DNA from 2 places in the Zoogloea sp. genome. Region 1 is predicted to be linked to the other one. Evidence: riboswitches for the same ligand, from Rfam matches in the RefSeq annotation. Region 1 holds a riboswitch; the other holds the start of a gene.
What was found. Region 1 has a riboswitch for cobalamin ahead of ACE3RX_RS12765 (energy-coupling factor ABC transporter permease). Riboswitches for the same ligand answer to the same signal wherever they lie in the genome.

Region 1 (15,562 bases):
CTTCCGGCTGGTTGGCATGGTGGAAGCCATGCGGGCCGAGATCACCGAGTTGGGCGGAGAGATCCGCTTCCAGCAGCGCGTTACCGACCTCATCGTCGAGGACGGCCAGGTGCGCGGTGTGCGCACCTCCACCGGTGACGAGCTGCGCAGCGACCACGTAGTACTGGCCCTCGGCCACAGCGCCCGCGACACCTTCGAGATGCTCCACGACAAGGGCGTCTTCATGGAGGCCAAGCCCTTCTCGGTGGGCTTCCGCATCGAGCATCCGCAATCGCTGATCGACAAGGCCCGCCTCGGCCCCCACGCCGGCCATCCGCTGCTCGGCGCCGCCGACTACAAGCTGGTGCATCACGCCTCCAACGGCCGCGCGGTGTACAGCTTCTGCATGTGTCCGGGCGGCACCGTGGTGGCCGCCACGTCGGAACCGAACCGCGTCGTCACCAACGGCATGAGCCAGTATTCGCGCAACGAGCGCAACGCCAACGCCGGCATCGTGGTCAGCATCGACCCGAAGGACTACCCCGGCGGCCCGCTGGCCGGCATCGAATTCCAGCGCAAGCTGGAGAGCCACGCCTTCGTGCTCGGCGGTGGCACCTACGAAGCCCCGGCCCAACTGGTCGGCGACTTCCTGCGCGGCAAGGCCTCCACCGCGCTGGGCGGTGTCGAGCCGTCCTACAAGCCCGGTGTGCATCTGTGCGACCTCGCCAGCGCGCTGCCCGACTACGCGATCACCGCGATGCGCGAGGCAATCCCAGCCTTCGACCGGCAGATCCGTGGCTTCAACATGTACGACGCGGTGCTCACCGGCGTCGAGACACGCACCTCGTCGCCGCTGCGCATCACCCGTGGCGAGGACTTGCAGAGTCTCAACACCAAGGGCCTTTACCCGGCCGGTGAAGGCGCCGGCTACGCGGGCGGCATCCTGTCGGCCGGCGTGGACGGCATCCGGGTTGCGGAAGCCGTCGCCGCCAGCTTGCTCCAACAGGGCTGAGCCCGAACGTGGCGGCGGCCCGCGCCGTCGCCACGCAACAGCACTCAGAAGCGGTAGCGACCGCCCAGCATCAACGACTTCGGCGTGAAGTTGGCCGGCAGGTTGGTATCCCCGTCGAAGCCCTGACAGGTGCCACCGGCGCACAAGGAGTTCTTGCCGCCGTTCTTGTTGCTGACCTGGGCGTAATACACGTACAGGTCGGTCTGCTTGTCGAGGGCGTACTCGTAGCCCAGGCCATAGTGGTCCGAATCCCGATCGGTGCTCATGCGGTCGTCCAGATGGCTATACACCGCGCGGAAGGTATGCACGTCGCGGAAAGGCACCGAAGCCCCCAGCCACCACACGCGGCGGTCGAGCTTCTTGCCAACGCCGTCCTGCTTGTCCTCGCCGATCAGGTACTGGGCATAGACCTTGGCCACCTTGAAGTCGTAGGTGGCGGCCAGGTTGCGCGCGGTGCGGCGCACATCCTCCGTGGCCGGCGCGGTCACAGTGCCCTGGCGCAGGAAATTCAGGTAGCCGGCACCGACGAACAGATCGCCATTCTTGTAGGTGAGCGTCGCGCTGCCGCCCTTGCCTTCATCCTTCGGGCCGGTGCTGGTGGTGGAGCCGGTCACGCCGACATTGCTGCGGCTGTTGTTCTCCATCCCCGCCGAATAGGCCACGTTGGCCTGGAAGCCGCCGAACACCGGCGACGCGTAGAACACCCCGTTGTCGAAGCGGCTGGCCGCGGCGCTGGACCACAGGCGGAAAGCCGTCGCCCCGCCGATGGTGAACGGATCCGAGGCGCTGGTGATCGAGTAAATCGGCGCGTAGTCGCGGCCGAAGCGGATGTCGCCGTAGCGCCCGCGCAGGCCGACGAAGGTGTTGCGCGAGAAGATCGCCACGCCGGTGGTGTTGGGCGCCGACGAAGACGCCGCCCCCTGGCCCGGGTTGCTGATGTTGCTGGAGTGGCCGGTGTTCTGCCCGTTGTCGAAGGAAATCCCCGCCTCGAGCTGGAAATAAGCCTGCAGGTCATCGCCGAAGTTGCGCTCGCCCTTGAAGCCCAGCCGGCTGGCCGAGCCCAGGCCGCTCTGCACGCGGACCTTGTGGCCCTGGCCGTAGTCCCCGTATTCGACGCCGGCATCGGCGATACCGTAGATCGTCAGCCCGGACGGCATCGACAGCCCCTTCGAGGCCGGCGCCGGCGCGGCGGCACTCTTCTCGACCTTGGCCACCACCTTGGCGGTCTCGGCCTGCGCTGCACTGGCTGCGGCCAGCTTCTTTTCCAGCTCCTCCAGGCGGCTGCGCTGGGCGGCCAGTTCGGCGCGCAGCTCGTCGGTGACATCAGCCATCGCGGGGGTGGCGGCAGCGGCAAGCGCCATCAGGCTGGCCGTCACGGCCAGGGACGCGGGAGTGTGTCTCATCTCTACCTTCCTTGTTTTATGTGTGGGTCGCCCGCCCCGGCCAGTGGCCGTTACGGGCAGAACGGATTTCAGCCAAATCAGCTTTCGATCCGCTTTCGATGAAGGTCAGGGGTGCTACCGGGGAAGCGTGGCGAAGCGCAGGAAGAAACCGCACACCTTCGGCGCACAGACGGTAATCAGCACCACGCGCAGCACATGGGTCGCGGTAATCAGCGGTACGCCCAGGTGCAGCACCTTGGCGGTGACGCACATCTCAGCCATGCCACCGGGCGAGGCGGCGAGCAGCAGTGACGGCAGGGACGCCGCGCCGCAGGCCGCCAACACGAGCACGAAGAGGCCCGACAGCAGCAGCGCCAGCAGCGTGCTCGCCGCCGACACGGCCAGGAAACGCGGCGCTGCACGGAAGAACTCGGGGGAGAAGCGCCCGCCCAAGGCCACGCCGAGCAGCAGCTGGCCGGCGCCCACCAACCAACCCGGCAACGCCGACAGCGGCACCTGCGCGGCGGTGAGCCCGGCGATGCAGGCCAGCGGCCCGAGCACCCAGGCATTGGCAATACGCAGGGCGCGGAACACCCCGACGCCCAGCAGCGAGGCCGCCACCAGCAGGGGGAAGCGCCCCCATTCCACCGTCAGCAGCGCCGGCACGTAGCTGTCGTGTCCCTGTCCGCCCCAGTGGTAAAGGATGAAGGGCACCACCGACACCACCATCATCACGCGCAGCGCGTGGGCGGCGGCCACCCGGTCGGGCGCGCCACCCTGGCGCTCGGCCAGCACCACCATCTCGGACGCACCGCCCGGCAGGCCGGCGAAGAAGGCGGTCGCTGCGCTGACGCCGGCCCAGCGGTGGATCAGCCACGCGCTGACCATCCCGATGCCCACCGCGCTGCCGGCCATCAGGCCGATCAGCAACAGGTTCTCGGCGAGATGGGCGAGGACCAGCGGCGTGAAGTACAGCCCCAGGGCCGTGCCGATGGCCCACTGGCCGGCCTGGCGTCCGCCGGGCGGGCCCTCGATCATCCAGCCGGCAATGCGCGCCAGCGCCACGCTGAACAAGGGGCCGATCATCCACGGCAAGGGTACGCGCAACGCCTGGGCCAGCGCGCCGGCACAGGCGGCAAGGCCAAGGGCCGGCAGGACTCGGCCCCAGCGCAAGGTGAAACGAAAGTCGGGAGACATGCTGGGCAATCCGCGCAAGGGAGCGAGCGACAGCAACGCTGCCCTGCCCACTCCATAAAAAAAAGAAACCCCGCCACCTCCCGCGGGGGAAGCATGACGGGGTGGAAAGCCCGGCGCCACGGGACCACTGGCGCCGGAAACAGGGACGGTTCAGCGCATCGGCGGCGTCAGAAGACCCACACGGCGTCCGGCGGAAACTCCAGCCAGCGGCGCCCGCTGGCTTCCTGCCGGCTACCCCAGGCGCGCAGCAGCGCGCTGCCCGCGTGGAAGACGTACTCGAAGCGGTCGCCGAGGAACATGGAGGTGGCCAGGTCGATGCCGACCCGGTGCTCGGCCGGCCCTTCGGCCAGGCGCACCTGCTCGACGCGCACCACCACCGACACCTCCTGGCCAACCGCCGCGTCGTTGCGGCGCTGGCCCCACAGGCGCAGGCCCTCGCCGACCTCGACGCAGGCCTCGCCACCGCGGATCTCGGCGACGCGCCCCTTCAGGATGTTGTTGCTGCCCATGAAGTCGGCGACGAACAAGGTCTTCGGCTGGCTGTACATCTCCTGCGGCGTGCCCTGCTGTTCGATGACGCCGCCGTTGAGGAGCAGGATGCGGTCGGACATGGCCATCGCCTCGGACTGGTCGTGGGTCACAACCAGCGCCGACAGCTGCATTTCGACGATCAGGTTGCGCAGCCAGGCCCGCGCTTCCTCGCGCATCTTGGCGTCCAGGTTGGACAAGGGTTCGTCGAGCAGGATGACCGGCGGGTTGTAGACCAGCGCCCGGGCGATCGACACGCGCTGCTGCTGGCCGCCGGACAGCTGGTGCGGGTAACGCTCGGCAAGGTGCGCGAGGCCCAGGTTCTTCAGCGCCGCCTGGACCCGCTCGGCGATCTCCGCCGCGCCGACCTTGCGCAGCTTGAGCGGGTAGGCCACGTTGTCGAAGACCGTCTTGTGCGGCCACAGGGCGTAGGACTGGAAAACCAGCCCGAGGTCGCGCTTCTCGGCCGGCACGTCGATGCCCGTCGCACCATCGTAGATGGTCCGCCCGGCGATCTTGACGCAGCCTTCATGCGGCTGCTCGAGGCCGGCGACGGCCCGCAACAGGGTCGTCTTGCCGCTGCCCGAAGGCCCCAGCAGGGACACCACTTCGCCGCGCCGCAGCTGCATGGAAACGCCCTTCAGAATCGGGTTGCTGCCGTAGGACAGGGCGAGGTCGTCGACGGTCAGGATGGTCTTGTCAGTCATGAAGTTTCACTCCGAAACGCAGCGCCAGCGCCAGGCCGCAGCCCACCAGCAGCATGTTGATCAGGGACAGGGCGGCGACCACGTCGACCGCGCCGGAGGCCCACAGGGACACGATTTGCGCACCGATCACCTCGGTGCCGGGCGACAGCAGATAGACGCCGGTGGAATACTCCCGCTCGAAGATCATGAAGATCAGCAGCCAGGAGCCGAGCAGGCCGTTGCGGATCAGCGGCACCGTGATGTCGCGGGACACCCGCGCGCGGGACGCGCCGACCAGCCGGCCGGCCTCTTCCAGCTCGGGGCCAACCTGCATCAGCGCGCTCTGGATCAGGCGCATGCCGTAGGCCAGCCAGACCACCGCGTAGGCGAACCACACGCTGAACAGCGTCGAGCGCAGCGGCGCCAGGAAGGGCACGAAGAGGAACACCCAGAACACCGCCAGGCCGGCCATCAGGCCCGGAATGGCCCGCGGCGTGAGCACCACGTAATCGACGAAACGCGACAGGCCGTCCGGCTTGCGGTGGGTAGCCAGGCCGATCAGCAGGTAGCCGCCCACCGCCACCGCGCCACCGAGGGTGCCGATGAGCACCGAGTTGAGGATGGAGCGGATCATCGTGTCCTCCTCGAACACCGCCCGGAAGTGGTCCAGGGTCAGCACTTCGAGCAGGTTGATACCGGCGCCCCAGCTGCTCACCACCGAGCGCAACGCCACGCCGGCCACCGGCACGACGATGGTCAGCACCAGCCATGCACCGATCAGCGCCAGCGCCACCCACTTCCAGCCGCCCAGCGCCAGGCGCCGCTGGCGTGCCGACTTGCCTTTCACGGCGACGAAGCGCTGGGCCGACTTGAGCAGCACACGCTGCAGCAGCACCAGCGGAAAGGTCACCGCGATGATGCAGGTCGCCACCGCCGCCATCAGGTGATAGGACGGCGTGCCGAGCTTGTTGGTGAGCTTGTAGAGGTAGGTGGTCAGCACCAGATGGCCTTCCGGATCGCCGAGGATCAGCGGCAGGCCGAAGATCTCGAAGCCCAGGAAGAAGACCAGCACGCCCACGTAGAGCAGCGCCGGCGAAACCATCGGAATGGATACGTCGCGGGCCACGCGGAACGGGCTGGCGCCGCTCAGGCGCGCCGCCTCCTCCACGTCCGACCCCAAGTTGCGCAACGCCGACGAGGAGTACAGGTACACGTGGGGCACGTGGGTCAGGCCGGCGATCAGCACAATGGAGGTCATCGAGTAGATGTTCCACGGCACGCTGCCGAAGAGCTGCTCGAACCACACCGAGAAGAAGCCCACCGGGCCCAGCGACACCACGTAGCCGAAGCCGAGCACCACTGGCGACACAAAGATCGGGATGAGGATCGGCGTCTCCAACCAGCGCCGGCCGGGCAGGTCGGTGCGCACCATGATGAAGGCCAGGATGGCCCCGAGCGGAATGGCGATGATGCTCATGCCAACGGCGATGATCAGGGTGTTCTTGGTCGCCGACCAGAAGTCCGGATCGTCGAAGATGAAGGCGAAGGCCTCCAGGCTGAGGCGGGCCGCCGGCATGAAGAACGGCCCCGACAGCACGCTCTGGTAGAACACCAGGCCGAGGGGAAAGAAGACGGACAGGGCGAGCGCAGCCACCACTGCCCGCCTGGGCAATGTCTGAAACATGGGAGTCACCGATGGGTTGGCGTGGATCAGGACGCCGGCGCCGGCACTAGGCCGGGCCGGCGGCGGAACCGGGAGGCCCGCTTACTTCGCCTTGACGGCGCCGTTCCACTGCTTGATGAAGTCGAGGCGCTTGGCCTGATCGAGGTAGGTCAGCAGGCCGGTGCCGATGGGCACCGGGCGCAGCGCGTCGCCGAGTTGCTTCTTGAGGCCGCTGGCGGTGGTCTCACCTTCCACGTCGCTGCGGATCGCGTAAAGATCGGCCTTGTTGGCGATGATCTCCTGGCCCTTCTTCGACAGCACGAAGTCCACCCACAGCTTGGCCGCGTTGGGGTGGCGCGCGCCCTTGGCGATGAACATCACCCGCGACAGCACCAGCGTGTAGTCCTTGGGCAGCACGATGCCCAGCGACGGGTCCTTGCGCGCACGGGTCAGCGCGTAGGCCGCGTTGAGGTTGTAGCCGATCAGGTTCTCGCCGGAGGCGATGCGCTCCATCATCGTACCGGTCGCGCCCTGTACGCGCACCGCGACGCCGCCGAAGGCCTTCAGCAGATCGTTGAAGCCGGCGCCGTTCACCTGCTTGTCCTGGGTCACCAGCATGAAGCCGACACCGGACTTCTCCGGGTCGTAGGTGGTGACCTTGCCCTTGTACTTGTCGGCTTGGGCGCTCAGCAGGCGCACGAAGTCGGCGTGGCTCTGGGGCACGTCGGCAGCCGGCACCAGGCGCTTGTTGTAGACGAAGCCGACCGGCTCGTAGGTTGTGCCGAAGGCCTCGTTCTTCCAGTTGGCCCATTCAGGCAGCTTGGCCGTCTCGGCCGACTTATGGGGCTGGGCGTAGCCGTCATTGACCAGCTTGACCTGCAGGTCCATCGCCGACGACCAGGTCACGTCCGCCGAGGCGCCGGCGGCGCTCTCCGAGATGAAGCGGTTGTACAGCTCAGTGGTGCTCATGTTGCTGTACTCCACCTGGACGGCGGGGTACTGGGCGCGGAACTCGCGGATCAGGTGGTTGGCCTGCTCGTTGTCGGTCACCCCGTAGATCACGAGCTTGCCTTCCTTGGCGGCCGCGGCGGCCAGTTCGGAGGGAGTCTGGGCCAGTGCGGGCGCGGCACCGAAGGCGGCGGCCACACAGGTGGCCACCAGCAGCTTGCCGAAACGGCGGCGGGAAGCGGGCAGGAAGGTATTCATCATCTTGTCTCCTCTATCTTTTCTGTGATCCGTCGGCCGGTTCCGCCGGGGCTTTGCGCCCTCTGGCGGACCGTCTGGGATGGATCATTCGCCGATCGCCTTTCGATTCGCTTTCAGTCTTTTCCGGCGCTAACCTTGGCCCATCTTCCCTTTTTACAAGAAAGCCGCCCCCATGCGCATCCTCCTCGTGGAAGACCACCCGGAACTCGGCGAGTGGCTGGCGAAATCCCTGCGCCAGGCCGGTTATGCGGTCGACGTGGCCGACCGGGGCGACCACGCCGAGCACTTCCTGCTCTCCCAGGAGTACGACGGCGCGATCCTCGACCTGACCCTCCCCGGCAAGGACGGACTCGACGTGCTGCGCGGACTGCGCGCCCGCGGCTCGCGCATGCCTGTGCTGATCCTCACCGCCCGCGGCGCGGTGGACGACAAGGTCAAGGGCCTCAACCTGGGCGCCGACGACTACATGGCCAAGCCCTTCGAACTCAACGAACTGGAAGCCCGCTTGAAGGCCCTGCTGCGCCGCTCGGCCGGCTTCAACCCGGTGGTGCGCATCGGCCGGCTCGATTTCGACACCGTCAGCCGCCTGGCCAGCGTCGAGGGCCGCCCGCTGGCCCTGACCCCGCGCGAACTGGCAGTGCTCGAAGCCCTGCTGCTGCGGGCCGGCCGCCCGCTGGCGCGGGAGGCGCTGTTCGAGAAGGTCTTCAGCCTCGACCAGGAAGCCCGCGCCGAAGCCATCGAGATCTACGTCCATCGCCTGCGCAAGAAGCTCGACGGCTCCGGCGCCTGCGTCACCACCGTGCGCGGGCTGGGCTACATGCTTGGCCCGGAAAAGACCGACGCCCCATGAGAACGCTCAGCCTCAAGCGCCGCCAGACCTTCTGGCTGGTTGGCGTGCTGTCCCTGCTGCTGATCGTGGACGCCTGGTTCAGCTACGGCGACGCCCAGCAGGCCGCCAACCAGGCCTACGACCGCTCCCTGTCGGCCTCCGTGCGCGGCATCGCCGAGCGCGTCTATGCCACCGAGAGCGAGGTGGTGGTGGACGTGCCCTACTCGGCGCTGGAACTCTTCGAGTCAGGCAGCGCCGACCGCATCTACTACAGCGTGCAGATTCTCGGCGGCGACATCATCACCGGCTACGATGGCCTGCCACCGCCCCCCGCCGGCGACCACAACAAGGCCATCTTTTACGACGGCAGCTACCGGGGCGAATCGGTGCGCATCGGCGCCCTCGTCAAGCCCCTGTACCGGCCCGAGTTCCCCAAACCGGTGATGATCGTCGTGGCGGAAACCACCAATGCCCGCCAGGAAGTGGTAGCCCACTTGTTCTACCGGGAATTCGCCCGCAAGGCGCTGGTCATCGCGGTGGCACTGACCGTCGTGCTGCTCGCCACGATCTTCGCGGTGAAGCCCATCGACCGCCTCGGCCAGACCATCCGCGCCCGCCACGAGGACGACCTGACGCCCCTCGACGGCCGCGACGTGCCGGCGGAAGTCCTGCCGCTGGTCGGCGCCATCAACCACCACCTGGACCGCATCGGGCGGATGCTGGAAGCCCGTCGCCGTTTCATCACCGACGCCGCCCACCAGCTACGCACCCCGCTGGCGGTGCTCAACACCCAGGCCGAATACGCCCTGCGCCAGGACGACACCGGCGAGATGCGCCACGCCGTGGAAGCCCTGCACCACAGCCTCGGTCAGGCAACCCGGCTGGCCAACCAGCTGCTGTCCCTGTCCCGCGCGGAGCCGATCAACGGCCTGATGCTGAAACAGGAAGACGTGGATCTCGCCGCGGTGGCGCGGGACGTAGTCATTGACCTGCTGGTACTCGCTGCGAAGCACGACATCGACCTGGGCATCGAGGGCGGCGACAGCCCGGTGATCGTCCGCGGCCAGCCGCTGCTGCTGCGCGAGATGATCTCCAACCTGGTGGACAACGCCTTGCGCTACACGCCGGCCGGCGGCGTCGTGACGGTGCAGGTGGATGTGCAGGCGGATGGCGCCGCCGCGCCGACGCTGGCTCGCCTGCGCGTGGTGGACGACGGCCCGGGCATTCCGCCCGACAGCCGGGCCGCCGTGTTCCTGCGCTTCTACCGCCTGCCCGGCACTGACCACACCGGCAGCGGACTGGGTCTGTCGATCGTGAAGGAGATCGTGCTCGGCCACCACGGCGAAATCGAACTGGATAACGCCCGCCTGGACGCCGCCGAACGGCCTGGGCTGGAGGTTACCGTGCGCCTGCCGCTTGCCGCCACAGGCTCAGCGGACCAGGAATGACCGGAAGCTGTTTTCCTGGCCGAGCACGAGGCGGCCGAACTCGTCCAGCAACTCGGGGCCAATGGCTTCCGCCGGCAGGCGACAGGATGCGAAGCCAAAGCGCTCGAGGTTGCGCGACTCGACGATCACCTGGCGGTTCTCGAAATCGGCCCGCCACACCACCTGCACGCTGATCTCGTCCGTCACCGTGAAGGTGCCCATTTCAAGTTCGCGCTGGCGGTTGCGACGCTCCACGCATTCGAAGCGCAAGCCCAGGTCGAACAACATCTGGCGCAGGCGTTCGACCGCATGGCCGGCCCGCTCGATGATGCGCACACCGCCGCCCTTCAGCGTGTAGCCGAGGGTCACTCGCTCGATGCGGCCGCCATCACTCTCCGCCTGGGTGCGGAAATCGGCAAAGCCCTCCAGCCAGGCCAGGTTGCGGAAGGCGTCGCCGGCATCCAGGAAGATGTAGTTCCGCGCCACCTGGGGCTTGAGATAGTTGAGTTGGGTGGTCAGGTCGTGAAAGTACTCGAAGGCCGCCCGCAGGCGCCGATCCAGGCTGGTCTTCGCCGCATCGACACGCTCGAAGGCATCTTCCGCCGCCCGCTGGCGGGTCGCCACCTCGCCGCGCAACTGGTCCAGCAGGCCACCCGCCCGCAGTGTAGGCACCGGCTCTTCGTCTTTCTGCGCGGCCGCCGAGCGCCCGCCCAGACGCACCGTCGGGAAATCATTGCCCGGTACCTCGTGGTAAGTCTCGGTCGAACGTTTGAGTCCCAGGTAACGGGAGTCAATCTCCTGGACACGCTTGCGCGCGGCCTCCAGATCGAAGGAGTTGATGTCAGCGAGCAGGGCCGCGGCCTCCGCATCCAGCGTATTGGCCTTGGCGTCCTCGCGTCGGCTTTCGTCCTTGTCCGGACAGGAATCCGGGAGGGAAGGCGAGACCACGCCACGGCCGGGAGGGAAAAAGGAGTCAGGTTGCACGGAAATCAGGACGCCACGCGAATGTGATCCGACAGGAAGGACCGGGGGGTTATTACAGATGCAAGTATTCCGTCGCCCGCAGACCTGGTCAATCCCATAATGGTGCAGGATTACCCGCTTATCCATGTGAAAAAATTCCCATTCGGGCAAATCGTTCCCCAAAGCAGGCACGACGCCCTATTCCGAGCAGGAGCCGGAACGCCAAGGCTTGCGCGGGCCGAGGACATGCGGTTAGACTCCGCGGCGTTACGGGTGCCAACCCTGCGTCTGCAGGGAAGGTGAAACGGGAAGTCCGGTGACGTCGGGAGCATGCTCTCCCCGACCATTCCGGCGCAGCCCCCGCTGCTGTAAGCCTGACGAATCTGCCTCACGCCACTGGGTTTTTCCCGGGAAGGTTGGCAGACAAGAGTGAAGGCGAGCCAGAAGACCGGCCTGTGACGATTTGGTGTGGTACAGGCCCCGGGGTGTGGGCAGATCCGACCGATGGGCTTGCCCAGACCCGTTGCCGTCCCCGTTCCTCCTGCCTTTTTCCGGAGCCGTCGCCGCCACAGGTCCGCACCCGCCTGGTCCGTATGCATTTGTTCTGCGCATCCCCGTTGCCCTACCGCACTTCGTTCAATCGACACGAAGGGAAGCAAACATGCACATCGAACCGGGGTACGTCGCCAGTGCCAAGATCGTCGCCGCCAACGCCGCCGCAGTGGCGCTGCTCGGCAGCCAATCCGTCCACCTCCTCAAGCAGCCGCAACTGATCGTCCGCACGCTGATCGCCGGCGTCCTGTTCACGCTGTTCATGCAGGCCTTCGACCTCAAGGTCGGCCCGTCCGAACTGCACTTCCTCGGCGCCATGCCGATCTACCTGTCCCTCGGCTTCGTGCCGGCCCTGTTCGGCTTCGCCATCGGCCTGCTAGCCCAAGGGCTGATCTTCGAGCCGACCGATCTGGTGCACCTGGGCATCAACACCCTGTCCCTCGCCGTGCCGCTGATGCTGGTGCATGCCACCTTCGGCCAGCGTCTCGCCCGGCTTGATGTGCGCAGCATCCTCAAGCTCGACGCCGCCTACTACAGCGGCGTGACCCTGATGGTCGGCTTCTGGCTCGCCATCGGTGAGGTCGCCACGCCCTTCTCCGCCTGGCTGGCTTTCGCCTCGTCCTACGCCGCCATCGTGATGGTCGAACCGATCTTCACGCTGCTGGCGCTGCAGGCCATCGGCCGCCGCCAGGACAACCCGGTGGTGCGCTTCTGCTTCGCCGCGAAGGCTGCCTGATGGCCGGCAAGGTCTGGTTCGTGGGCGCCGGTCCGGGCGACCCGGAGCTGCTCACCGTGAAGGGTCGCCGCCTGCTCGAAGAAGCCGGCGCGATCCTCTTCGCCGGCTCTCTGGTGGATCAGGCGGCGACGCTGTTCGCCCCCCCCGGCTGCGAGATCCGCGACTCCAAGGACATGACGCTGGAAGAGATGAGCGCCTGGCTCCTCGACCAGACCGCCCGCCACGCCACCGTGGTGCGCCTGCAGACCGGCGACCCCGGCCTGTACGGCGCGCTGGTGGAGATGACCCGCCCCCTCACCGCCGCCGGAATCGAATGGGCGGTAGTGCCGGGCGTCTCGTCGGCCTTCGCCTCGGCGGCGGCAGCCGGCGAAACCCTGACGCTGCCGGAAGTCACGCAGACGGTGATCCTGACCCGCGTCGCCGGGCGCACGCCGATGCCGGCGGGCGAGGAACTGGAAGCCCTGGCTGCCCACCGGACCACGCTCTGCATCTTCCTGTCCATCACCCTGCTGCACGAGGTGCAGCGCGCGCTGCGCGCCGCCGGCTGGGCCGAGGACGCGCCGATAGTCGTCGTGCAGAAGGCCAGTTGGCCGAGCGAGGAGAAGATCGTCCGCGGCACCCTCGCCGACATCAAGAAGCGCTGCCAGGCCGAGAAGATCGCCAGCCAGGCAATGATCATCGCCAGCCCCACGCTGGGCGCCGCCGACTGGCCGACCCTGGCCCGCTCCAAGCTCTACGACCCGGCCTTCGGCCACCGCTTCCGCAAGGCTTCGGCCGCTTCTGAAGAGACTTCCGCATGAACGACACCACCCTGCTCCTCGTCGGCCACGGCTCCCGCAACCGGGACGGCAACAAGGAAATCCTGCACTTCGCCGCCCAGTGGCGCGAACGTCACCCGGCCTGGCGCATCGAGGTGTGCTTCATCGAGCACGCCGAGGTGCTGCTCGCCGAAGGCCTCGACCGCGCCGCCACGGGCAGCCGCCGCGTGGTCGTGCTGCCCTTCATCCTCAACGCCGCCGGCCACGTGAAGATGGAGCTGCCGGCCGCCATCGAGGACGCCCGCGCCCGCCACCCCGGCGTGGACTTCGGTTGCACCCGCCACCTGGGCATGGGCCGTGAAATCCTCGCCGTGCTGCAGGCCCAGCTTGACCGCCTGATGAAGTCCCTGGCAATGCCCGACCCCCAGACCACCGGCGTGGTCCTCCTCGGCCGCGGCTCGTCGGACGCGGGCGCCAACGGCGAACTGGCCCGCATGGCGCGCTGGCTCTTCGAGGACAACGACCACGAGCTGGTGGACCTGGCCTTCACCGGCGTCACCTGGCCGCGCCTGGAAACCATCGTCCAACGCCAGGTGCGCCTGGGCATGACCCAGATCTGCGTGGTGCCGGTGTACCTGTTTACCGGCGTGCTGATCGAACGCATCAAGGCCCAGCTGGAACGCCTGCGCCAGCAGTACCCGCAGGTCGCCTTTGCGCTGGGCACCCACTTCGGTTTCGACAAGGGCATTTTCGACCTGCTCGACGCCCGCGTGGCCGGCGCCGAATTGCCGGAGGGCGGCCTGCTCGAATGCGACGGCTGCAAGTACCGCCAGGCAGCCGAGGCCGAGCACCTGCACGACCACAGCCATACCCACACCGGCCATGCCGGCTGCGGCCACAGCCACGAGCACGGCCATGGCCACGACCACCCCCATGAACACGCCCACGCCTGAGCCCGCCATGAGCGCCAACACCGTCACCGAACAGCTCACCGCCGCCGGCCGCGCCATCGAGCACGACTCCTTCGCGATCATCGACCAGGAAGCCGGCCCCCACGCCTACAGCGCCGAGCAATGGCCGCTGGTGCGGCGGATGATCCACGCCAACGCCGACTTCGAGTTCAACGGTCTCACCGCCTTCCACCCGCAGGCCATGCAGGCCGGGCTGGAACGCATCCTGGCCGGCAACACGCCGGTCGTCGCCGACGTGGAGATGATCTGCGTTGGCCTGTCGAAGCCGCGCCTGACCCACTTCGGCATGACGACCCACCAGTTCATCTCCGACCCGGACGTGATCGCCGCCGCCCAGGCCGAGGACACCACCCGCGCCGTGCAAGCCATGCGCAAGGCGCACCGGCTGGGCCTCCTCGACGGCGCCATCGTCGGCATCGGCAATGCACCCACGGCGCTGATCGAGGTCGTCCGCCTGATCCACGAGGAAGGCGTCCGCCCGGCCCTGGTCGTCGGCATGCCGGTCGGCTTCGTATCGGCGGCCGAATCCAAGGACCTGCTGATGGAGCTCGACGACGTACCGTGGGTCGCCATCCGTGGCCGTAAGGGCGGCTCGACGCTGGTCGTCGCCGCCATACACGCCATCCTGGGCCTGGCCGAAGAGCGCCAGCGCCAGGCCGCCTGAGGCCGTCGATGGCTGCAGGTCACGTCCTCCCCGAGAAGGTCCGCAAGGGCGATCCCAAACGAGATCGCGGCAACCGCACGGGCTTCTCCACCGGCGCCAACTCCGCCGCCGCCGCCGCCGCTGCGACCCTCGGGCTCGTCCAGGGGCGGGTGCCGGAGGCGATCGAATGTGTGCTGCCCAACACCCAGCGGGTGCGTTTCGCCATCACCGATGGCTGGACCGACGGCCTGCACGCCCGCGCGGTCAGCATCAAGGACGCCGGCGATGACCCGGACGCCACCAATGGCGCCCACCTCACCGCCGAAGTCGAGCGCCTGCCCGGCGCCGCCGGCCAGATCGTGCTGCGCGGCGGCCCCGGCGTCGGTACCGTCACCAAGCCCGGCCTCGGCCTCGACGTGGGCGGACCGGCGATCAACCCGGTACCCCGCCGCAACATCACCGACAACGTACGCGCCGCCGGCGCTCCCATCCTCGAAGCCGGCGACGGCATCGCGGTAACCATCTCGGTACCCGGCGGCGAGGAGATGGCCAAGAAGACCCTCAACGCCCGCCTCGGCATCCTCGGCGGCATCTCCATCCTCGGCACCACCGGCATCGTGCGCCCCTACTCCACCGCGGCCTTCCGGGCCAGCGTGGTGCAGGCGGTGGACGTCGCTGCCAACCAGGGCCAGACCAGCGTGGTGTTCACCACCGGCGGACGCACCGAGAAATGCGCGATGCGCTGCTTCCCGGAGCTGGACGAAGCCTGCTTCGTGCAGATGGGGGACTTCGTCAAGGCGGCCTTCCAGACCGCCGTCAAGCAGGGCATGCAGCACATCATCGTCGGCGCCATGGTCGGCAAGCTCACCAAGATCGCCCAGGGCCTGTCCGTCACCCACGCCTGGCGCGAGGAGGTGGACAGGGAGCTGATCGCCTCGGCCGCTACCGAGGTCGGCGCCCCGCCTGATCTGGTCGAGGAGATCCGCGCCGCCGAAACAGCCCGCTTCGCCGCCGAGCGGCTGGCCGAGCT
Region 2 (15,562 bases), on a different contig from region 1:
CATCCGGTTCATACATCAGCCAGCTCACCTGGCCGAGCAGGTAGTGGGTGCCATCGCTGGGCTTGATGCCGACCAGCTGGTGATGCTCGATGCGTTGCACCGGATGCTTGCGCTGTAGCCGGAAGCCCGACACCGAATGATCGACGGTTTCCCAGGTGTCGATGTTGTAGCCGTTCCGGATGGCTTCGGTTTCGGCATCCAGCAGTGGCGGCGCAACGCTCTCCTCGGCGCGGGCACCGAAGGTGATGACGCTGATGTCGTAGCGGCTGCCCATCAACTGACGGCGGTTGGGCGGTTCGAAGGGCTGTCCGGAAATCAGCAGCCCGATGCCGTCCCAGTCTGTGCAGATCTTGTTTTCCCCCTTCTTGCTGCGGCGGGGGAAGCGCCGTCCGGCGGCCGACATGCCCCACGGACGGTACAGGGACACCAGCAGCCGTGCGCAGGCGGGTTGGGAGCAGTCGTCACCGAGGCCGAGGGAGGCCGGGCTGGTGCCCTGCTTGAACTCTGCCAGCATGGCCTTGATCTGCGCCGCGAGGCGCTGCCCGTCGAAGCGGCGCATGCCCGGCCTCGAGCCAATCAGGGCAATCGGGCGCAAGCCGTGGTCTTCGCTGGGATCCAGGCCATAGGCGCGGACGTCGTCCTGTTCCCAGCTGGTCTGCAGGATGCAGTAGGGCGCGAAGCGCTGCGCCCAGCGGCAGATCCAGTTGAGTTCGCGCTGGTTGCGGCCGTAGGGGTTGGTCAGGTCAATGAGCAGCAGCGCGATATAAGCCTCGTCCGGGCTCTGGGCCTTCCAGGTGTTGTTGAGGGGATCGATGACCCGGCTATGGGTCGCACCGGCCCGGTCGGCTTCGAGGTAGGCGTCGTGGACCGCTTTCCAGGCCCCAGGCGGCTCCGCACGGTGGGCGCGGAAATGTTCGATGATGATCTGCCCGAGGTACTGGATGCGGCGCTGGGCCAGCAGGGGCAACTGGGCCCGGAACTCTTCCGAGCTGCTGGAATGGCCTTCCGCCAGGCGTGCGTAGGCGGTACTCAGCGCGGTCCATAGACGGACCACCTGGCGCAGCGTGGCATCCTCCGCGCTGTCGGGGGGAAGCGGATGGGCCGCGTAGCGGGACGACATCTCGTACTGGACGAAGGTGATCGTTTGACGCGACGCCTCCAGGACCTCGAGCTGTTCCTCCGGTCCCAGCGGGCTTGCCAGCAGCCCCTCGAGCATGCGTACCAGCGTGGCGTGGCTCTCGCTCGCGTTCAGCGTATGAAGATTCCTGAGCAGCTTGCGGTATTGCTCGACGCTGCGCAGGTCGGTGTAGGTGGTCTGCTGGCTGTCCGTCATGGCTGCGGTCCCCGCTTCAGCCCGAAAGTTGTTCGGCAATCGCGTTGCGGATGGCCAAGGCCAGCCGCGCGTCGTCCATTTCACGGAACGTGCCGCTGCTGCTGCGCTGGGTCTGGCCCCAGATCGGCTCGGGGAAATGGCGATCGTCCACCTCCCGCGGGATCAGGTGCCAGTGCAGGTGGGGCACCACGTTGCCGAAGCTGGCCAGGTTGATCTTGGCGGGCTGGAAGCACTCGCGCAGAGCCACTTCCACTGCCATCAGAATATTGAAGCAGTGACGCTGGTCGGAGGGCGCCAGGTCGCTCATCTCGGCGACGTGCTCGTTCCAGATCAGCCGGCAGTAGCCGGGATAATCGCGGTCATTCACGCGGATCACACGGCAACTGGCATCCTGCCAGAGCACGTTTTCCGGTTCCGGGAAGCACAGGGGGCAGTCTTTCGGCGAACTTGTCGGCATGGAGATGAAAAGCGGTGCTCAGGTTGTGGTGGACGATTCTAGCCCGCCTGGATAGCCGTATGGAATTGGCGGGAAGTCCGGACGTCCTGCATGCAAAAGCAATGTCCGGGCATTCTGACATTAATCCTCAGCACGCAGCAGCCTCCGGACGGATGAAGGCGCGGGTAGCCGCAGGGCCGGCATTCACCGGCGCGCCGTCGACGAACAGCAGCAGGGTGCCCGGTGCGATGGGCTGCCAGTCCTCGTTATCGGTCAGCGGTGTGGTGGCCACCACGGCGACCCGGTCATCGGCCGAGGTCAGCTCGCTGAAATCCACTGTGATGTCCTGGTCCTTCAGGTGGGCGCGGGCGAATGGGGCCTGGCGCACGATGTAGGTGAGCCGCGATGCGCAGTGGGCGAACAGGCAGGTGCCGTTGGACAGCAGGAAATTGAACTCTCCATGGCTGCCGATCTCTGCGGCAATGCCGCGCACCACCGCGAAAAGCTCTTCCCGCGAGGGTTCGCCGTCAGGAAACTGGCGGCGCAGGGCTTCCATCAGATAGCAGAAGGCCCGTTCGGAATCGGTCTGCCCTACCGGCTGGAAGTAGCCGCGCAGTTCGGGATCGAAGCCGTTGAGGTTGCCGTTGTGGGCGAATACCCAGTAGCGCCCCCACAGCTCGCGCTGGAAGGGATGGGTGTTTTCCAGCGTCACCACGCCCTGGGTGGCCTTGCGGATGTGGGCGATGACGTTGAGGGAGTGGATCGGATAGTTACGCACCAGTTCGGCCACCGGCGATCTGCTGCTGGCCTGCGGATCGAGGAAGACGCGCACCCCGCGGCCCTCGAAGAAGGCGATGCCCCAGCCGTCGCCGTGCACATCTGTCAGCCCGCCGCGGGCCTGGAAGCCGGCGAAGGAGAAGCAGATGTCGGTGGGCGTGTTGCAATTCATTCCAAGCAGCTGGCACATGGTCGTTTTGGTCCTCCTCGATGCACCCCGATTCGCCGATCGTTCGGGTCCTCATGCAGTATGGCATTTGCCTTTCGGCGGTCTGCACCGCAACATGGCGTCCGGCGGGCTGTTCCCGCCGTCCAGTGTCAGGGAATCAGCATGACAGACCATACCCTAGCTGACTACGCCGCCCAAATCGAGGCCGCAGGTCGCCTTTTCTCTACCGCACGGCGCATTCTGTTCATCACCGGAGCCGGTTTGTCGGCCGATTCCGGCCTGCCGACTTATCGCGGCGTCGGCGGCCTCTACGAAGATGCCCACACCGACATCGGCCTGCCGATCGAACAGGCCCTGTCCGGCGAGATGTTCGCGCGGCGGCCGGATATCACCTGGCGTTTCCTGTCGCAGATCGAGGCGAGCTGCCGTGGGGCCCACCCGAATGCCGGTCATTACGCCATTGCCCGGCTCGAGGCGCTGCGCAGTGGTGTGACGGTGCTGACCCAGAATGTGGACGGTTTTCACCTGGAGGCGGGTTCCCGCGACGTCATCGAGATGCACGGCACGCTGCGGCGCCTGCGCTGCGTGGATTGCGGCCGCAGCCGCCACGTGGACAACTATGCCGGCCTGACGATTCCACCCGAATGTCCCTATTGCGGTGGCATCCTGCGTCCCGACGTGGTGCTGTTCGGCGAGAATCTGCCCGACCAAGCGGTGCACCGTTTCGAGACCGTGCTCGCCGCCGGGCCGGAGCTGATCGTCTCGGTCGGTACCGGCAGCGCCTTTCCCTACATCGCCGGGCCCATGGTGTGGGCTATCGAGAACGGTATTCCAACCATCGAGATCAACCCGGGCCGTACCCCGCTGAGCGAACGAGTGGATTTCCGCCTGCGCCTGCGCGCTGCCGACGCCTTGCCGGCGCTGCTCGATGCCGCGGGCTTTTCCCTCGACTCCGGGCGCGATGCCCGCGGCTGAGGCTTCGCGGAGGCGGCGAGAGCGCCTAAAATTCCGCCTTTCGCCCGCCAGAAACTGCCGGCATGGATCTCGCACGTCTTCTCGCCCAGCTCGACGACACCCTCCTCAGTGAATTATTCACCGCCAATGCGCTGACCCGTGCCCGTGGCTACATTGGGCGCGTGCGCAACATTGAGGCGGCCGGCAACCAGCTGCAGGCCCTGGTGCAGGGCTCCGAGCCGGTGCCCTATCGGGTCAGCGTGCGCATCGAGCGGCGCGAGTTCTTCGGCGAGAGCTCCATCGAATTGAACACCCGCTGCACCTGCCCGGTGGGCAGCCGCTGCAAGCACGCCGCGGCGCTGATCCTCGCCGCCCGCCGGCCCGGCAAGCTGGTGGACAAGCCGCGCGCCGAGGTGCTGGCCTGGGTGCGTACCCTGCGCGAGCGAGTGGACAAGGTGGCCAAGGTGCGCAAGGCGGCCACGCCGCGGGACAGCATCTTCTACCTGTGCCGCATCATCCGCCAACTGGGCAACGACAGCCTGGAGTTCAGCCTGGTCAAGGCCCGCACCGGGGCCGATGGCGAGCTGACCGGTTCGGCCAGTGAATGGACCAATTACGAGCAGGCCTTGCTGCGTCCACCGGCCTTCGTACGGGACGAGGACCTGCACATCTTCCGCCTGCTCCGCGAGGCCAACCGTCTCGGCGGTGGCTATGGCTGGCCGCTGCTCGAAGGGGCGCCGGGCCTGGCCGTGCTGGAAGCAGCGGTGGCCACCGGGCGGGCCTACCTTGAGATGGACGGTCGTGGCCATGCCCAGCCGCTGCGCGGCGGCGCCTTGCGGCCGGCCACACTGGAATGGGTGCCCGGCGAAAACGGCGTCAAGGCCAGGGTGGCGGCCGACCCGGCGGCGACGCTGGTGTTGCGCACCGAGCCGCTGGCCTACCTCGACAGCAGCCGCGGCGAGGCGGGCCGCATCCAGGTGGATGACGCGCCGGTGATCGCCGAACTGCTGACCCTGCCGGCCCTGTCGGCGGTGGAGCTGCCGGTGGTGGCCAGCGCGCTGGCCGAGCTGGCGCCGGCGCTGCCGTCGCCGCAGGGTAGCCAGCGTGGCGAACTGCCGCTGGTGGATGCGGCATGCCGGCCAGTGCTGAGCTTGAGCAGCATCTACTGCTGGAGCTGGCGCCGGCATCGCGGCTACGAGGCCGATTTCAGCGGCAGCGAGTACGACGTGGCGAGCCCCGCCTTCGCCTATGGTGAAGCCCGCCTGGAGCCCGGCTCCACCCACGACGTGGCGACCCTGCAGGACGGTCGTGCTGTGCGCGTGAAGCGTGATCCGGCAGCCGAGCAGGCCGCCTGGCAGGCCTTCCAGACGGCCGGTTTCCTGCCCCTCAAGCGCGGCTGGCTGATCAGCCAGGGCATCCCCACCGAAGGTCTGTACGGGCTGGAAAGCGAAGCCCACTGGAGCCACTTCTTCTCCCTCGTTGCGCCGGCGCTGCGCGAGGCCGGCTGGCACATCGAGTGCCCGCGGGATTTCCGCCACCGCCTGCTGGTCGCCAGAGACTGGCACGTGGAGATCGAGGAGAGCGACGAGGGCTGGTTCGACGTGTCCCTCGGTGTCGAGGTGGAAGGCCGCCGCGTGGACCTGGCGCCGATGCTGCACGCCGTCTTCAAGCAGGATGCGCGCTGGCTCGACCCCAAGCTGATCGAGCGTATTCCCGACGACAGCCAGGTCATCGTCCAGCTCGACGACGGCGACCGGGTGGCGCTGGCCGCCGAGCGGGTCAAGCCGATCGCCCGCACGCTGGTGGACCTCTTCGACAATCCCTCCGGCAGCATCCGTGTGTCGCGCTTCGATGCGCCGCGCCTGGCCGACGTGCTCGGCGACGGCTGGCGGGCCCAGGGGCTGGAAAGCCTGGAGCGCTGGATCGAACGCATCCGAGGCGCCGGCAGCATCAAGCCGGTGGCCGCGCCGAAGGGCTTCGTCCTCGAGCTGCGCCCCTACCAGCTGGAAGGCCTGTCCTGGCTGCAGCATCTGCGCCGCCACGGCCTCGGCGGCATCCTGGCCGACGATATGGGCCTCGGCAAGACTGCCCAGACCCTGGCCCACCTGCTCGTCGAAAAGCGCGGCCGGCGCCTTGGCAAGCCGGCGCTGGTGGTGCTGCCGACCTCCCTGGTTTTCAATTGGCAGCGAGAGGCGGAGCGCTACGCGCCCGACCTCAAGGTGCTGAGCCTGCGCGGCAGCGGCCGCGCCGAGGCCTTTGCGAAGATCCCCGACGCGGACGTGTGCCTGACCACCTATCCGCTGCTGTGGCGCGACCGGGAGCAGCTCGCCGCCCATGAATACCACTCGCTGATCCTCGACGAAGCCCAGACGGTGAAGAACGCCGCCAGCCAGGCCGCCCAGGTGGTGCGCACGCTGCGTGCCGAGCACCGCCTGTGCCTCACCGGCACGCCGCTGGAAAACCATCTCGGCGAGCTGTGGAGCCAGTTCGACTTCCTGCTGCCGGGCTTCCTCGGCGACGTGAAGGACTTCACCGCCCGCTGGCGCACGCCGGTCGAGAAATACGGCGACACGGTGCGCCGCGACCTGCTGGCCAAGCGCATCGCGCCCTTCATCCTGCGCCGCCGCAAGGAGGATGTGGCCAAGGAGCTGCCGCCGAAGACCATCGTGGTGCGCAGCGTCGAGCTCGATGGCCGCCAGCGCGACCTCTACGAAACCGTGCGGGCGACGATGGACCAGCGCGTGCGCGACGAGATCGCCGCCCGCGGCTTCGCGCGTAGCCAGATCGTCATCCTCGACGCGCTGCTCAAGCTGCGCCAGGTGTGCTGCGACCCGCGTCTGCTGAAGACCGACGCCGCCGCCAAGGTGAAGGAGCGGGCCAAGCTGGACTTGCTGATGGACATGCTGCCGGAGTTGGTGGACGAGGGCCGCAAGGTGCTGCTGTTCTCCCAGTTCACCGGCATGCTGGCGCTGATCGCCGCCGAGCTGGATGCGCGGCGCATCCGCCACGTGGCGCTGACCGGCGACACCGTGGACCGGGAAACCCCGGTTCGCCAGTTCCAGGACGGCGACGTGCCGGTTTTCCTGATCAGCCTGAAGGCCGGCGGTGTCGGCCTCAACCTGACCGCCGCTGACACGGTGATCCACTACGATCCGTGGTGGAACCCGGCGGTGGAAAACCAGGCCACCGACCGCGCCCACCGTCTCGGCCAGACCAAGTCGGTGTTCGTCTACAAGCTGGTGGTGGCCGGCTCCATCGAGGAGAAGATCCTCGGCCTGCAGGAGAAAAAGGCCGAACTGGCCGCCGGCATCCTCGCCGAGGACCACGAGGGCAGCGTCAAGTTTGGTGAGGACGACATTCGCGCATTGCTGGCGCCGCTGCCCGAGGCGAAGGGCGACGCCGAACCGAAGAAACGCGCGCGGTCGAAGAAATCCTGAGTGAAGGGACGGCTAGACTGAGCATATCCACAGGGAATTCTTAAAGCGCTGGTCATGGCGATGTCACGGCGGGCCCACAAAGTGGCGCTTTTTATTCCGCCCGGATTCACGACATGTTCCGCAAGACCCGCATTGCTTCCATCCTTTCCCTGCTGACCGCAAGCCTTGCGCTGACCGCCTGTGGTGGCAGCGACGATAGCCCGGCCTGGCCGCCGACACCGACCGTCATCGCCCACCGGGGCGCTTCCGCGCTGCGCCCGGAACACACCCTGGCGGCCTACCAGAAAGCCATCGACGACGGCGCCGACATCATCGAGCCTGATCTGGTCATCACCAAGGACGGCGTGCTGGTGGATCGCCACGAGAACGCGCTGTGCATCCTGAACGCCGATGGTTCGGTGAAGGAGGCGACTACCAACGTCGCCGATCGTCCGGAGTTCGCCAGCCGCAAGACCACCAAGACTATCGATGGCACCGCCATCACCGGCTGGTTCGCGGAGGATTTCACCCTCGCCGAGCTGAAGACCCTGCGGGCGCGTGAACGCATCCCGACCGTCCGCCCGGCCAATACAGCCTACAACGACCAGTTCGAGGTGCCGACGCTGCAGGAGGTCATCGATCTGGCCAAGGCCCAGAGCAAGGCGACGGGACGCACCATCGGCATCGAGCCGGAAACCAAGCACCCGAGCTACTTCAAGTCCATCGGTATGCCCCTCGAGGCGCCCCTGCTCGCGGTGCTGGAGAAGAACGGCTGGAACAGCAAGGATGCGCCGGTATTCGTGCAGTCCTTCGAAGTGGCCAACCTGAAGGAGATCCGCCAGAAGAGCAGCGTGCGCTTGGTTCAGCTTCTGTCCAATAGCGGCCGTCCCTACGATTTCGTGCTGCAGGGCGCCGCCAACACCAAGACCTACGCGGACATGACGACCCCTGACGGCCTCCGCGAGATCGCCACCTACGCCAACGTGGTCGGCGCCCACAAAGATCTGGTCATTCCGGTCAAGGACGGCGCCCTCGGCACGCCGACCGCACTGGTGGCCAATGCCCACGCCCAGAACCTGGCCCTGCACATCTGGACGCTGCGGCCGGAAAACAACTTCCTGCCGGCCAGCCTGAAGGGCGCGCCGACTTCCGACCCCAGCGTGCGCGGCGACAGCATCACCGAGATCCAGACCTTCCTGAAGGCTGGCGTGGATGGCTTCTTCACCGACGACCCGGCGGTGGGCCGGGCGGCGGTGAATGGGCTGAAGAAGTAAGCCTGGGTGCTGCCGATCCTGGCCAGTGGTGGAGGGATCGGCGACTTGTCAGGTCAGGCGGTTGCGCGCCTCGCCGGCGGCGAAGGCCTCGATGTTGCCGGTCAGCTGGTCGGCCAGGGTCTGCATGGCTTCGCGGCTGGACCACGCGACGTGGGGCGTGAGGATGAAGTTGCCGGCGGCCAGCAGGTCGGGGGCCAGCAGCGGGTTGTCGGTGGGTGGCTCTTCGGTCAGCACGTCGAAGCCGGCGCCGCCGATGCGGCGGGTGCGCAGCGCGTCGGCCAGCGCGGCTTCGTCCACCAGGCCGCCGCGGGCGGTGTTGATCAGCAGCGCAGTGGGCTTCATCGCGGCCAGTTCGGCGGCGCCGATCAGGTGGCGCGTGGAATCGTTGAGCGGGCAGTGCAGGCTGATCACGTCGGCTTCGCGGATCAGCTGCTCGAAGGCCACGTAGCCCTCGCGCACGGCTGCGGCGCCCTTGTGCTCGCCGCGGATTACCCGCATGCCGAAGGCTTCGGCGAGGCGCGCGACGCCCTGGCCGAGGGTGCCGCTGCCGAGGAGGCCGAGGGTCTGCCCGGCCAGGTCGCGGATCGGGTAATCGAAATAGCAGAACTGCTCGCTCTTCTGCCAGCGGCCGGCGGCCACCGACTGGTGGTAGGGCGCCAGCTGGCGGGACAGGGCCAGCATCAGCGCCAGTACGTGCTCGGGCACCGTCTCGCGGGCGTAGCCGCGCACGTTGGAGACGACGATGCCGCGGGCCCGGCAGGCTTCCAGGTCCACGTTGTTGTAGCCGGTGGCGGCGATCGCCACCATCTGCAGGTCGGGCAGGCCGGCGATGATGTTGGCGCTGAGCTGGCGCTTGTTGATGATTGCGATGGTCGTGCCGGCCAGGCGTTCCGCCACCTCATGCTGGGCGGTGGCCTCGTACTCGGTCCACTCGTGGGCGAAGGCGGGGCGGCGGATGTCGGCGATCAGCGCGCCGGATTCCAGGTAGACGATGCGGTGCATGGCAGTCGGGGCGGCAAACGGAAATAAGGAATCAAGCTTACCGCGCCCGGCCCGGCTGGCAGAACCGGGGTTTACCGCAGCCGCTTGCTCAGAACTCCAGGCCAGCCTGGGCGGCGATGCCGGCCTTGAAGGCGTGCTTGACGACGCCCATGTCGGTGACCGTGTCGGCCGCCGCGATCAGTGCTTCCGGCGCGCCACGGCCGGTGACGATGACGTGCTGCATGGCCGGGCGGGCCTGCAGGTCGGCGATCACCTCGTTCACGTCCAGGTAGGCGTACTTGAGGACGATGTTGAGCTCATCGAGCACCACCAGGCCAATCTCCGGATCGCGCAGGAAGGCCCGCGCCTGTTCCCAGCCGGCCTTGGCGCTGGCGATGTCGGCGCTGCGGTCCTGGGTGTCCCAGGTGAAGCCGTCGCCCATCACGTGCCAGCTGACTTCTGGCTGGCGGCGGAAGAAGGCTTCCTCGCCGGTGTCCGAACGGCCCTTCACGAACTGCACCACGCCGGCCTTCAGGCCGTGGCCGAGCGCCCGGGCCAGCACGCCGAAGGCAGCGCTGGACTTGCCCTTGCCGTTGCCGGTGTTCACCAGCAGCACGCCACGCTGGTCGGTGGCGGCGGCGATGGCCGCGTCGACGACGGCCTTCTTGCGTTCCATGCGGGTCTTGTGGCGGGCGTCGCGTTCGGTGTCGGAGGAGGTGTTGTGGTCGGTCATGGTGGTGTGTGTGGATTCGTTGGGGGTTGGGTTCTTGTGGTTTTCTTGTGAATTTCCTGTGGATTACTTGTGGGGCAAATGAGTTTGCCTCACAGCCACAACGGGCACGGTGCAGGTCCGGGAGCTGTCAGGCCGGCACGAACAGTGTCGCGGTGCCGTCGGCGACGGCCCGTAGCGGATGTCCGAAGGCGGCCGACAGGCGTTCGGTGGTGAGCACCTCGGCGGCCGGGCCGAAGATGTGGCCGCCTTCGCCGTCGAGCAGCAGTACGTGGCTGGCGTAGCGGGCCGTCAGGTTGATGTCGTGGAGGACCATCGCCACGCCCGCACCGGTGGCGGCGAGGGCGCGGAAATGGTCAAGTACCGCGACCTCATGGTGCAGGTCAAGGTGCGCCAGCGGTTCGTCGAGCAGGTACAGGCGCGGCCGTTGCACCAGCAGGGTGGCGATGGCGAGGCGCTGGCGCTCGCCGCCGGACAGCGTCGGCACCTGGCGCTCGGCGAAGTCGCCCAGGCCCATGCTGGCCAGCGCGGCCAGCGCGATGGCTTCGTCTTCCGGCCCCTCCCAGTCCCAGCGGCCCAGGTAGGGATGGCGGCCGACGAGTGCCGTTTCGAGCACCGTTGCGCTGAAGAAATCGGGCTGGCTCTGGGCCAGCAGGCCGCGCAGGCAGGCTTCGTGGCCGCGCGGCCAGGCCGCATAGGGCTGGCCGGACAGCAGCACAGTGCCGGCAGCGGCATCGCGCAAGCCGGCCAGGGTGTGCAGAAGGGTGGTTTTACCGGCGCCGTTGCGGCCGAGGATCACCAGCGTGTCGCCTGGCTGCAGCGTGAAATTCAGCGCCCGGACCACGTCGCGGCGGCCCACCTGCACGGTGAGGTGCTCGGTGGCGAGGACCGGCGGGCGCACGTCCATCTTCATCGCGGATGCCTCGCCAGCAGGAACAGGAAGACCGGCACGCCGATCAACGCGGTGAGCACGCCGACCGGCAGCTGGATCGGCGCGACCACCGTGCGGGCGGCGGTGTCGGCGGCGCACAGCAGCACGCCACCGGCCAGCGTGGCGGCAGGCAGCAGCAGGCGCTGGTCGTTGCCGATGGACAGGCGCACCAGGTGCGGCACGATCAGGCCGACGAAGCCGACCGAGCCGACGGTGGTCACCGCGACCGCGGTGAGCAGCGCACCGAGGCCATAGACCAGCATGCGCAGGCGGCCGACCCGGACGCCGAGGGCGCGGGCGGTGATCTCGCCGCGGGCCAGCAGATTGAGTTCGCGGGCGAAGGGCAGGGCGGCCAGCAGGCCGACGGCCAGCAGGGCCAGCGCCGGCCAAGGCCGGCTGGCGCTGCTGGCGTCGCCCATCAGCCAGAACAGCATGCCCTTGACCCGGCCTTCGGGGGCCAGGCTCAGCATCAGCGCTACTGCCGCGCCACAGCCGGAGGCGACGATGACGCCGGTGAGCAGCAGGCGGGTCTGGGTCCACGAGCCGTCGCCATGAGCGAGGCCGAAGACCAGCAGGGTGGCGCCGAGGGCACCGATGAAGGCGCCGGCGTCGATCCAGCCGGCGGTGGCACCGGCCAGGATCGCCCCCAGCGCGCCGACCGCCGCGCCGCCGGAAATGCCCAGCACGTAGGGATCGGCCAGCGGGTTGCGAAGCAGCACCTGCATCAGTGCGCCGGCCAGGGCCAGCAGGCCGCCGCAGGCAAAGGCTGCGATGGCGCGGGGCAGGCGCAGCTGGCGGATGATGTCCGCCTCCATGCCGCCTTCACCACTGCCCAGCGCGGCCAGCATGTCCTGAACCGACACCGGCATGGCGCCGGCCGACAGGGACCAGGCGAAGGCCGCCAGCGCCGCCGCAATCAGGCCGGCGATGACCAGCCGGGCGCGCAGGCGCGTGCCGCGCATGCTGACCGGACGGTGTTGGGCGGTAATGTGCCCGTGGGCCATGGTCCCTCCGTGCATGGGCTTATTGCGGGGTGTAGCGTACGCCGAAGAAGACGTTGGCGCCGGCCGTCTTGAAGCCCAGGGCGGTTTCGTACTGCTTGTCGAGGATGTTGTTGGCGCGTGCCTCGACACCCAGCTCCTTGCTCAGCGCGTACTTGGCGAAGGCGTTCACCAGCCCGTAGCCGCCCATCGGCTTGGTCTCGCCGGTGCGGTCGTAGCGGCCACCGGCACCCTGCCATTCGGCGCCCACGGTGAGGGCGGCGAAACTGCGGCTGACCGCCAGGTTGCCGGTCTTGTTGGCGCGGCGCTGCAGGCGCTTGTCGGTGTCCAGGTCCTTTGGGTCGAGGAAGTCGATATTGGCGACGATGTCGAAGCCGGCGAGCTGGCCGCCGTAGCCCAGGCTGATGCCTTCCAGGCGGGCGCTGCCGACGTTCTGCGGGATGAAGTTCTGATCGTTGACGATCATGTTGGTGACGCGGTTGCGGAAGTAGGTGGCGCTGACGTTATGCCCGTGCTGTTCCCACAGCAGGCCGACTTCCTTGTTGTAGGCGCTCTCCGGCTTCAGGTTCACGTTGCCGTAGCCGGGGTAGTACAGCTCGTTGAAGGTCGGCGCGCGGAAGGCGTTGCCGATGCTGCCCTGTACGCGCAGCGTCGGCAGGATCTGGTAGCCGTAGCCTGCGTAGCCGGTGGTCTTGCCGCCGAACTGGCTGTTGTCGTCATGGCGGGCGTTGAGCTGAACCTTGTGCGGGCCGAAGCCGGCGGTCCACCCGAGCAGGGCCGAGTTGACCGAGCGGCTGACGTCGAAGGTGTCCTGGTTGACGGCCTTCTGATGCAGGTTCTCGTAGGCGGCGAGCAGGGTACCGACCGGCAGGCGGACGTCGTTCTGCCACATGAACTGCTGCTGGGTGGTCTTGATCGACGCGCCGTTGGGGGCGTAGGACGCGAAGTTCTTGGCGTCGTCGATCGACTGACCGAAGCGCACGGTGCTGGTCCAGGCGTCGCTGAGGCGGTTGCGGCTGTACAGGTTCCAGACGTTCTGCACGTCGTCGCTGAAGTTGTCGAAGCCGAGGCCAGAATCGTAGTGGTTGCGGCTTGTCGCGTAGAGGATGGAGGCGCCGACTTCATGGCCGTCTGCCAGGCGGTAGCTTGCCTTGGCTGACAGGTTGCTGTTGCGGTACGGATCCTTGTCCGGGTTGTAGTAGAACGGCTGCTTGGCCTTGCTGTAGATGGCGCTGTAGCCGTCGTTTTCGGCGTAGCCGCCGCGTACCGAGTAGGACAGCTTGTCGGTGCCGCCGGAGACGCCTGCCGAGGTTTCGCGGGTGCCGTAGCTGCCGGCGCCGACGAAGGCGTCCACCTTCGGCGCGCCCTCGCCCTTGCGGGTGAAGATCTGGATCACGCCGCCGATCGCGTCGGCGCCGTACAGTGCGGAGGCCGGGCCGCGGACGATCTCGATGCGCTCGATCTGGGACAGCGGGATGTCCTGCCAGGTCGCGGTGCCGAGGGTGGCGGAGCCGAGGCGCATGCCGTCCACGATCAGTAGGGTCTGGCGCGGGCTGGCGCCGCGGATGAAGATGTCGGTGGCCTTGCCGGGACCGCCGCTGGAGGACATCTGGATGCCGGGCTGGCGGGCCAGCAGCTCGGGCAGCGAGAAGGTCGAGCCGGCCCGTTCGATCTGCGCGCGCTCGATGACCGTCACGTCGGCCAGGGACTCGTCGGCACGCTGGGCCTGACGGGTGGCGGTGACGAGGACGGTGGATTGTTCGGCCGGGGCGGCAAGCGCGATGGCAGGGAAGGCGGAGGCGACCGCTAGGGCGGCGGTGGAAAGGCGGATGATCATCTGTCAGGTTCTCCCGGACCCGGTGGCGTCCCCGCCAACTCGGGTGGATTGCGTGTGGAAGCGCAGGGGAGGTACCGCAGAAGGCCGGACAGGATCACGGCCGCGCGCGTTGCCACCACCCCGTGGCACTTCCGCTGTTGTGTGATCAAGGCCGGTATCCGGGCTTGCAAGCCGAGCCGGTGCGGCACAATGCCGACCGGACAGGACGCATCGCCTTCCCAGGCCCGAAAGGCCCAGTGGCTATGTGATGCGTCTTGCGCTTGCTTACCGTTGCGGGGGCAGCACAGGCCTTGCGGCTTCCGAGGAAGCACGCGCACCTGTTTCCCGTTTAACTCCTGGCCTGGACGGCCGCTGGAGCACCTGGAGCACGCGTATCGCCGGGCCGACTCGGCCCTGTGGCGACAACGGCTGCGATAATAGCACCAAAATCAGTCACTTCCCGAATTCGGTTGACGTTAGCGTCAATATGCTGGAGCTGTTTATGTCATGTGAATTCATCCTCGGCGGCGCCCGTTCCGGCAAGAGCCGCCACGCCGAGCAGGCCGCTGCAGCGAGTGGCCTGGCGGTGCATGTGATCGCCACCGCCGAGGCGTTGGACGAGGAGATGCGCGTGCGTATCGCCCGCCACCAGGCCGACCGGCCCGCCGGCTGGGTCGTCGTCGAGGAGCCGCGGGCGCTGGCGGCAGCGCTGCAGGCGACCGCCTCAGCGGATCGCTGCGTGGTGGTCGATTGCCTGACCCTGTGGCTGGCCAACCTGCTCGACGGCGCCGAGAACCTCCCGCCGGCTGCTGGCGCCGAACTGCTGCCGGCCTTTGCCCGCGAGCGGGCGGCGCTGCTCGAGTTGATTCCGCAGTTGCCGGGAAAAGTGATTTTCGTTGCCAATGAGGTGGGCCTCGGCCTGGTGCCGGAAAGCCCGTTAGGCCGCCTGTTCCGCGACGAGGCCGGGCGTCTCAACCAGGCCGTGGCAGCCCTCTGCGAGCGGGTGACTTTCGTCGCCGCGGGCTTGCCGCTGGTTCTCAAGGGGGCCTGAAGGGGAGGGCGGTAATAGGTCACAGCGAGGCCATGTCCCGGGGCATAGCGGCCCTTGCGTGCTGCAGGGCACCATTGATCCCGATAAAAAACCGCAGGGAATCCACACCATGAGCACTCAACGCCTTGCCAGCAACGTCGGGCAGATCTGCCGCATCGCGCTGCCGTCCTATCCCGGCAGCGGCGCCACTTGGTACGTGGATGGTGGCAACGGTGCGGTGCGTGTCCGTCTTGAGGAAACGCCCGCTGCTGAAGCCCGTCGGGACGGCAGCCAGATCTTCTCGGTGATCGGCGAGGCGGCGGGCGACTATGAGCTGCGTTTCGTGCTAAAGCGCGCGTGGGAGCGCGAGGTGCGCAACAGCCGCCGGGTCGTCCTGCAGGTTCGTTCCATCGGTGGTCAAACCCGCGCCAACTAAGGCTTTCCGGCGGTCCGGCAGATGTCGCGGGGCGGTTGTTCCGGTGCGCCGGTGCTTGAACAATTGGTTTTCGCGTCCTAGCATCCGCGGCCTCGACACCGTCCGCAGATGCGTCCCATGACCTACGCCATCGCCCGCCCTGACCAAGCTCTCGCCCCCGCGCTGCAGCAGCGCATCGACACCAAGACCAAGCCCCTCGGTGCCCTCGGCCGCCTCGAGCCGCTGGCCCGCCAGATCGGCCTGATCCAGCAGACCCTCAGCCCCGAGCTGCGCCGGCC

Region 2: another riboswitch for cobalamin. It lies ahead of ACE3RX_RS17135 (TonB-dependent receptor domain-containing protein); the one in region 1 lies ahead of ACE3RX_RS12765 (energy-coupling factor ABC transporter permease).

The regions. Positions count from the first base shown of each region.
Region 1 covers NZ_JAYSDK010000019.1:16,650-32,211, forward strand. Annotated here, with positions in the region: gene ACE3RX_RS12720 (NAD(P)/FAD-dependent oxidoreductase) at 1-991, shown strand, start outside; gene ACE3RX_RS12725 (porin) at 1,036-2,394, opposite strand; gene ACE3RX_RS12730 (AbrB family transcriptional regulator) at 2,509-3,570, opposite strand; gene ACE3RX_RS12735 (ABC transporter ATP-binding protein) at 3,738-4,805, opposite strand; gene ACE3RX_RS12740 (ABC transporter permease) at 4,798-6,468, opposite strand; gene ACE3RX_RS12745 (ABC transporter substrate-binding protein) at 6,550-7,656, opposite strand; gene ACE3RX_RS12750 (response regulator) at 7,826-8,503, shown strand; gene ACE3RX_RS12755 (sensor histidine kinase N-terminal domain-containing protein) at 8,500-9,930, shown strand; gene ACE3RX_RS12760 (hypothetical protein) at 9,913-10,857, opposite strand; cobalamin riboswitch at 11,127-11,344, shown strand; gene ACE3RX_RS12765 (energy-coupling factor ABC transporter permease) at 11,534-12,160, shown strand; gene cobM (precorrin-4 C(11)-methyltransferase) at 12,160-12,960, shown strand; gene ACE3RX_RS12775 (sirohydrochlorin chelatase) at 12,957-13,871, shown strand; gene ACE3RX_RS12780 (precorrin-8X methylmutase) at 13,879-14,553, shown strand; gene ACE3RX_RS12785 (cobalt-precorrin-5B (C(1))-methyltransferase) at 14,562-15,562, shown strand, end outside.
Region 2 covers NZ_JAYSDK010000030.1:49,988-65,549, reverse strand. Annotated here, with positions in the region: gene ACE3RX_RS17185 (hypothetical protein) at 1-1,333, opposite strand, end outside; gene ACE3RX_RS17180 (HIT family protein) at 1,350-1,736, opposite strand; gene ACE3RX_RS17175 (class II glutamine amidotransferase) at 1,918-2,736, opposite strand; gene ACE3RX_RS17170 (NAD-dependent deacylase) at 2,878-3,690, shown strand; gene ACE3RX_RS17165 (SNF2-related protein) at 3,753-7,106, shown strand; gene ACE3RX_RS17160 (glycerophosphodiester phosphodiesterase) at 7,220-8,359, shown strand; gene ACE3RX_RS17155 (D-2-hydroxyacid dehydrogenase) at 8,408-9,361, opposite strand; gene cobO (cob(I)yrinic acid a,c-diamide adenosyltransferase) at 9,450-10,073, opposite strand; gene ACE3RX_RS17145 (ABC transporter ATP-binding protein) at 10,201-10,983, opposite strand; gene ACE3RX_RS17140 (FecCD family ABC transporter permease) at 10,980-11,963, opposite strand; gene ACE3RX_RS17135 (TonB-dependent receptor domain-containing protein) at 12,025-13,839, opposite strand; cobalamin riboswitch at 13,971-14,218, opposite strand; gene cobU (bifunctional adenosylcobinamide kinase/adenosylcobinamide-phosphate guanylyltransferase) at 14,321-14,869, shown strand; gene ACE3RX_RS17125 (protease inhibitor I42 family protein) at 14,979-15,284, shown strand; gene cobT (nicotinate-nucleotide--dimethylbenzimidazole phosphoribosyltransferase) at 15,393-15,562, shown strand, end outside.